3 regions of the Pseudomonas sp. WS 5071 genome follow, and region 2 is predicted to be linked to each of the others. Evidence: predicted binding sites of a transcription regulator. Region 2 holds the regulator's gene; each other region holds the start of a gene.

Region 1 (2,270 bases), on a different contig from region 2:
GCATCGCCATGCCCGCTGTGCCGTTAGCGGCTGCCGCAGAGCCTGCGTTAAAGCCGAACCAGCCGATCCACAGCATGGCTGCGCCGACCAGGGTGTAACCCAGGTTATGCGGTGCCATGGGGGTGGTCGGGTAGCCTTTACGCTTGCCGAGCACAATGCACGCCACCAGGCCCGCGATACCGGCGTTGATATGCACCACAGTGCCGCCGGCGAAATCGAGCACGCCCCAGTCCCACATCAGACCGCCGTTGCCGCTCCACACCATGTGCGCGATGGGCGCATACACCAGGGTGAACCACACGCCCATGAAGATCAGCATGGCCGAGAACTTCATGCGTTCAGCGAAAGCGCCGACGATCAGCGCCGGAGTGATGATGGCGAAGGTCATCTGGAAGGTGATGAAAACAGCTTCCGGGAACAGCGCCGTAGACGACGTCAGGCTGTCTGGCGTGACACCTGCGAGGAACGCTTTGCCAAAGCCGCCGATGAACGAGTTGAAATTGGTGACGCCCTGCTCCATGCCCGTGGTGTCGAACGTGATGCTGTAGCCATAAATGACCCACAGAATGCTGATCAGACCCGTAATGGCGAAGCACTGCATCATCACAGAAAGAAGGTTTTTGGAGCGCACCATGCCGCCGTAGAACAGCGCCAGGCCGGGAATGGTCATAAACAGCACCAAAGCCGTTGCGGTCAGCATCCAGGCGGTATCGCCGGAATTGAGGACTGGAGCTGCCACTTCGTCTGCCGCCACGGCCAGGCCGGGCATTACGACAGACAACAGGGCTCCGAGCCCTGCGAATTTACGCAGAGTCATAGTGTTTTCTCCTGGGGCGTTGGGGTTTGGCGGCTTAGATGGCGTCGGTATCGGTTTCGCCGGTACGGATGCGAATCGCCTGTTCCAGATTGACCACAAATATCTTGCCGTCACCGATCTTGCCGGTGTTGGCAGCCTTGGTTATCGCCTCGATAACCCGATCAAGATCTTTGTCGTCGATGGCGACATCAATCTTCACCTTTGGCAGAAAATCGACCACGTATTCCGCGCCGCGGTACAGCTCGGTATGGCCTTTCTGCCGGCCGAAGCCTTTGACCTCAGTAACGGTAATGCCCTGCACGCCGATCTCGGACAGCGACTCGCGCACGTCGTCTAACTTGAACGGCTTGATAATAGCGGTGACTAGCTTCATGAAACTTCTCCCGAATTGGTGGACTTGCCCCAGGAAAACAAACCCGGCCCAAGTCTAAGCGCAGTGTCTGGCTTTGTAACGCGTCGTCAGCCCTCATCAGGCCGTTCAACTTGAGTTAACCGCGGGTGACGAAAACATCCTTGAACCACCTGCCGCACTGCCTTCGTCACAGCGACTGCATCAGTGCATGAGTCATCACCGTCTAAGCAGAAACCTTGCCATGTCTGGAAAATCCAGCAATTACAGAGGGTTATCGCGCGTACAGGAAAGAGGGCCGGATTAAGCGCGGAATTTGTGCACGAAAACAGTGCGCAGGAGGTGGATGGCATGCTCAACAAATGTGCAATGCCCCCATCGCCGTAAGGGGTGAAACCCCGTGATACACTCGCCGCCATCAGTTTTAAGGACCAATCCCATGCTCGCGCCCAAAGATTTTCTCGATGCCCTGAGTGGCCAGGCTTCACGTTTGTTCAGTGGCGACACGGCTTTGCCGCGTAACGAAATCGAAAGCCAGTTCAAAGCCCTGTTGCAAAGCGGCTTCAGCAAGCTGGATCTGGTCAGTCGCGAAGAGTTCGACAGCCAGATGGTGGTACTGGCGCGCACCCGTGCCCGCCTTGAAACGCTGGAAGCCAAAGTGGCCGAGATGGAAGCCCGTTTGCTGCCGCCTGCGGAGTAAGTGAGTCGCTACGCGCATTCACATCCCGTATCCATTGAGTCCCTCCCCTTGATCGTCAATTCGCGCAGGATGCGCTTTTTGCCCACTCAAGGAACGAGTCATGTCTCTGGCGATTGTTCACAGCCGTGCCCAAGTCGGCGTCGAGGCGCCTGTCGTTACCGTCGAAGCGCATCTGGCCAATGGCTTGCCCGCGTTGACGCTGGTCGGTTTACCCGAAACCGCCGTCAAGGAAAGCAAGGACCGGGTGCGCAGTGCGATCCTCAATTCCGGCTTTGACTTTCCGGCTCGCCGTATCACGCTTAACCTCGCGCCCGCCGACCTGCCCAAGGACGGCGGGCGTTTTGATGTGGCCATTGCGCTGGGCATTTTGGCCGCCAGTGGGCAACTGCCCGTCACGGCGCTGG
Region 2 (2,270 bases):
TCAGTTGGCGATCAAGCTTGTCGGCGAGCAGGTCGATAGCGGCATACATGTCGGTATGCTCAGCATTTGCGACAACTTCCCCTGGCCCTACGGGTATGTGCAGGGTCGCTTCGATTTTGTGGAGCAGCTTTTCTACGGTAAGAATCACACTCACGTTAGTGATTTTGTCGAAGTGACGCTCCAGCCGGTCCAGTTTTTCGCCGATGTAAGTGCGCAGCGGTTCGGTCACTTCCAGATGCTGTCCACTGATGTTGACTTGCATATAGTTTCTCCTTCGATGCCATTACATAAAGCGGCAGGCTGGCAAGCCTGCCACTGAAACGCAGTGGCCCGTTGCTTACATCAAACGCTTACGCTCGCTAGACGGCGCAATCCCAAGGGATTCGCGGTACTTGGCGACCGTGCGACGGGCTACCTGAATACCTTGTGCCTCCAGTAAACCAGCGATCTTACTGTCACTCAACGGCTTTTTCTGATTTTCAGCCGCGACCAGTTTTTTGATGATCGCGCGGATCGCCGTGGACGAGCATTCACCGCCTTCGGAGGTGCTTACATGGCTGGAGAAAAAGTACTTGAGTTCATAGATACCGCGCGGGGTATGCATGAATTTCTGGGTGGTTACCCGTGAAATGGTCGATTCGTGCATGCCGACGGCTTCTGCAATGTCATGCAACACAAGCGGCTTCATGGCTTCATCGCCGTATTCCAGAAACCCGCGCTGATGTTCGACAATTTGTGTCGCCACTTTCATCAGGGTTTCGTTGCGGCTTTGCAGGCTTTTGATGAACCAGCGCGCTTCTTGCAGCTGGTTGCGCATGAAGGTGTTATCGGCACTGGTGTCGGCGCGTCGCACGAAACCCGCGTATTGGGCATTGACCCGCAGGCGCGGTACCGATTCCTGATTGAGTTCTACCAGCCAGCGTTCGTTGTCCTTGCGTACGATGACGTCCGGTACAACGTATTCAGGCTCAGTGGACTCGATTTGCGAACCTGGACGCGGATTAAGGCTTTGTACCAGCTCGATGACCTGGCGCAGCTCGTCTTCCTTGAGCTTCATGCGGCGCATCAGCTGGCTGTAGTCGCGGGCGCCCAGCAGATCGATGTGGTCCGTTACCAACCGCTTGGCGTCGTCGAGCCAAGGCGTAGTTGCAGGCAATTGGCGCAGCTGCAACAACAGGCATTCGCCCAGATTGCGTGCGCCGATGCCGGCCGGTTCGAATTGCTGGATACGGTGCAGGACGGCTTCGATTTCATCGAGCTCAATGTCCAGTTCCGGGTCAAAGGCTTCGAGAATTTCTTCGAGGGTTTCGTCGAGGTAGCCCTGCGTGTTAATGCAGTCGATGAGGGTCACGCCAATGAGCCGGTCGGTGTCCGACATGGGCGCCAGATTCAACTGCCAGAGTAAATGGCTTTGCAGGCTTTCACCGGCCGACGTGCGTGTAGTGAAATCCCACTCGTCATCGTCGTTGCTGGGCAGGCTGCTGGCACTGGTCTGGTAAACGTCTTCCCAGGCCGTATCGACGGGCAGCTCGTTGGGAATGCGATCGTTCCATTCACCTTCCTCCAGGTTATCCACAGTGGTTGCGGACTCCTGTTGATAGGAGGGTTCTTGAATTTCGCTGGCGGGTTTTTGCTCAATGTTGTCGGCCAAGGGGTCCGAATTGTCGAAGTCTTCGCCTTCTTCCTGGCGTTCGAGCATCGGGTTGGATTCCAGGGCCTCCTGGATTTCCTGTTGCAGGTCCAGGGTCGACAATTGGAGCAGGCGTATGGCTTGTTGCAGCTGAGGTGTCATTGTCAGCTGCTGGCCCATTCTCAGGACTAGCGATGGTTTCATGGCAGGGGCTTAACACCTTATTCGCCGGCGCGCATGGCGCCATCCACTACAAGGGCGCGTGAGCGCCAAACATAAGCAAATTATATGCCTGAAACCGTAGCGTTTGCCTAGAGGCGTTTACAATTCGTCAGGCTGGCCGGAGCAAATTGAAAACACCTTCAAGGCATGTACAAGCGTAAGGGCTTACAAGCGGAACTCATTGCCCAGATACACTTCTCTCACCAATTTGTTGGCCAGAATCGTTTCAGCGTCGCCTTCAGCAATCAGTTGTCCGTCATTTACGATGTAGGCAGTTTCGCAAATATCGAGTGTTTCACGAACGTTGTGATCGGTGATCAGCACGCCAATGCCTTTGGCCTTGAGGTGGTGAATGATCTGCTTGATGTCGCCCACGGAGATGGGGTCAACACCGGCAAAGGGTTCATCGAGCAGAATG
Region 3 (2,270 bases), on a different contig from region 2:
GGGATACGGATCGAGGCAGAACGGTTGCGTGCCGAGTAGGCCAGCATGACCGGCGCTTCGAAACCTGGCACCAGACGCTTGTAGGAGTTGGTCGACGGGTTGGTGAAGCCGTTCAGGGCCTTACCGTGCTTGATGATGCCGCCGATGAAGTACAGGGCAGTGTCGGACAGACCGGCATAGCCTTCGCCCGCGAAGGTGTTTTTACCTTCTTTGGAGATGGACATGTGCACGTGCATGCCTGAACCGTTGTCGCCGTACAGAGGCTTTGGCATGAAGGTCGCGGTACGGCCGTAGGCGTCTGCCACGTTGTGTACGCAGTACTTCAGGGTCTGAACTTCGTCAGCCTTTTTCACCAGGGTGTTGAACTGCACGCCAATTTCGTTCTGGCCAGCAGTTGCCACTTCGTGGTGATGAACTTCGATAACCAGGCCCATTTCTTCCATGGCGTTGCACATGGAGGTACGGATTTCGTGGTCGTGGTCGAACGGTGGCACCGGGAAGTAGCCGCCCTTGATGCCTGGACGGTGACCACGGTTGCCGCCTTCAACGTCCTGGTCGGACATCCACGAACCTTGTTCGGAGTAGATCTTGAACATGGAACCGGAGATGTCGGACTTGAATTTCACTTCGTCGAAGATGAAGAACTCAGGCTCCGGGCCAACGAATACGGTGTCGCCGATACCGGTGGACTTCAGGTATTCCTCGGCACGGTTAGCGATGGCACGCGGGTCGCGGTCATAGCCTTGCATGGTCGAAGGCTCGATGATGTCGCACACCAGGATCAGCGTAGGCTGCTCGGTGAACGGGTCCAGAACCGCTGTGCTGTCGTCTGGCAGCAGGATCATGTCGGAGGCTTCGATGCCTTTCCAGCCAGCGATGGAGGAGCCGTCGAACATCTTGCCGTCGGTGAAGAAGTTTTCATCGAGCGCATCACGGGCCGGCATGGTCACGTGGTGCTGAGTACCTTTGGTGTCCGTGAAGCGCAGATCAATCCACTTGACGTCATGATCTTTGATGAGTTGAACCGACTTCGACATATGTCCTCCGGGGTGGCTTCGGGCGGGTAAGTAGTGGTGCGCCCTTAGTAATGTGCTTGATGCCGGCGCAGAATACTCTGCCAAGGCAACCTGCCTCACAAGGGAGCAAATTGCATGCCAGTGCCCTGACTTGGGTGTAATGCGCCAAACTCAGGCAGGTAAGCGGTGCAGCCTACCGATTCATGCCTTTAACCGCACTCAAATGAAGCGAAAACTTGCCTTTTTGCTCTATTTTGGTGCGGCCAAAACCGTTTGTACGATAACTGGTTAAACCTTGAGCAATTTCCGCTATAATCCGCGCCCCCCTTTTTTGGCAGGCTGCTCGCGCGCTGTTTTCATGAAACTAATCGTTAAAGTCTTCCCCGAGATCACTATCAAGAGCCGCCCGGTTCGGATGCGTTTCGTCCGTCAATTGGCCAAAAACATCCGTACCGTGCTCCGCGATCTGGACCCGGCTGTGGTAGTGAGTGGTGTGTGGGACAACATCGAGCTGCAAACGCGTGTGAGCGACCCCAAAGCCCTGAAAGAGATGACCGAACGCCTGAGCTGCATGCCGGGCATCGCGCATTTTCTGCAGGTCGATGAGTACCCGTTGGGTGACTTCGACGACATCGTCGAGAAGTGCAAACTGCACTTCGGCGATTCGCTGGCGGGCAAGATCTTTTCGGTGCGTTGCAAGCGCGCGGGCAAGCACCCGTTTTCCTCGATGGATGTCGAGAAATATGTGGGCAGCAAGCTGCGTCGCGAGTGCGGAGCGGCCGGAATCTCGCTGAAAAACCCGGAAATCGAAGTCCGGATCGAAATTCGCGACCAACGGTTGTTTGTGATTCACAGCCAGCACGACAGCATTGGCGGTTACCCGCTGGGCGCGCTGGAGCAGACGCTGGTGCTGATGTCCGGCGGGTTCGACTCTACGGTCGCGGCCTACCAGATCATGCGCCGCGGCCTGATGAGCCACTTTTGCTTCTTCAACCTCGGCGGCCGGGCCCATGAACTGGGCGTAATGGAAGTCGCGCACTATATATGGAAGAAGTACGGCAGCTCGCAGCGCGTGCTGTTTGTCAGCGTGCCGTTCGAAGAAGTGCTGGGCGAAATTCTCGGCAAAGTCGATAACAGTCATATGGGCGTCATTTTGAAGCGTATGATGTTGCGCGCTGCGTCCCGTATTGCGGACCGGCTCGATATCGACGCACTGGTGACGGGCGAAGCGATTTCACAGGTGTCCAGCCAGAC

The links. The regulator sigma-54, encoded in region 2, starts transcription at its own class of promoters, with help from an activator protein. The targets are predictions, from matches to a motif close to ANTGGCATNNANNTTGCTNT.
Region 1: a site for sigma-54 is predicted at 1,394-1,413, ahead of glnK (P-II family nitrogen regulator). Genes of this name have one in related genera too.
Region 3: a site for sigma-54 is predicted at 1,140-1,159, ahead of glnA (glutamate--ammonia ligase). Genes of this name have one in related genera too.

Annotation. Positions count from the first base shown of each region.
Region 1 is NZ_JAAQWY010000007.1:17,126-19,395, forward strand. It holds gene HBN61_RS06030 (ammonium transporter) at 1-817, opposite strand, end outside; gene glnK (P-II family nitrogen regulator) at 852-1,190, opposite strand; gene HBN61_RS06040 (accessory factor UbiK family protein) at 1,606-1,866, shown strand; gene HBN61_RS06045 (YifB family Mg chelatase-like AAA ATPase) at 1,967-2,270, shown strand, end outside.
Region 2 is NZ_JAAQWY010000005.1:77,484-79,753, forward strand. It holds gene hpf (ribosome hibernation-promoting factor, HPF/YfiA family) at 1-262, opposite strand, end outside; gene HBN61_RS04410 (RNA polymerase factor sigma-54) at 338-1,834, opposite strand; gene lptB (LPS export ABC transporter ATP-binding protein) at 2,018-2,270, opposite strand, start outside.
Region 3 is NZ_JAAQWY010000018.1:37,401-39,670, reverse strand. It holds gene glnA (glutamate--ammonia ligase) at 1-1,037, opposite strand, end outside; gene thiI (tRNA uracil 4-sulfurtransferase ThiI) at 1,375-2,270, shown strand, end outside.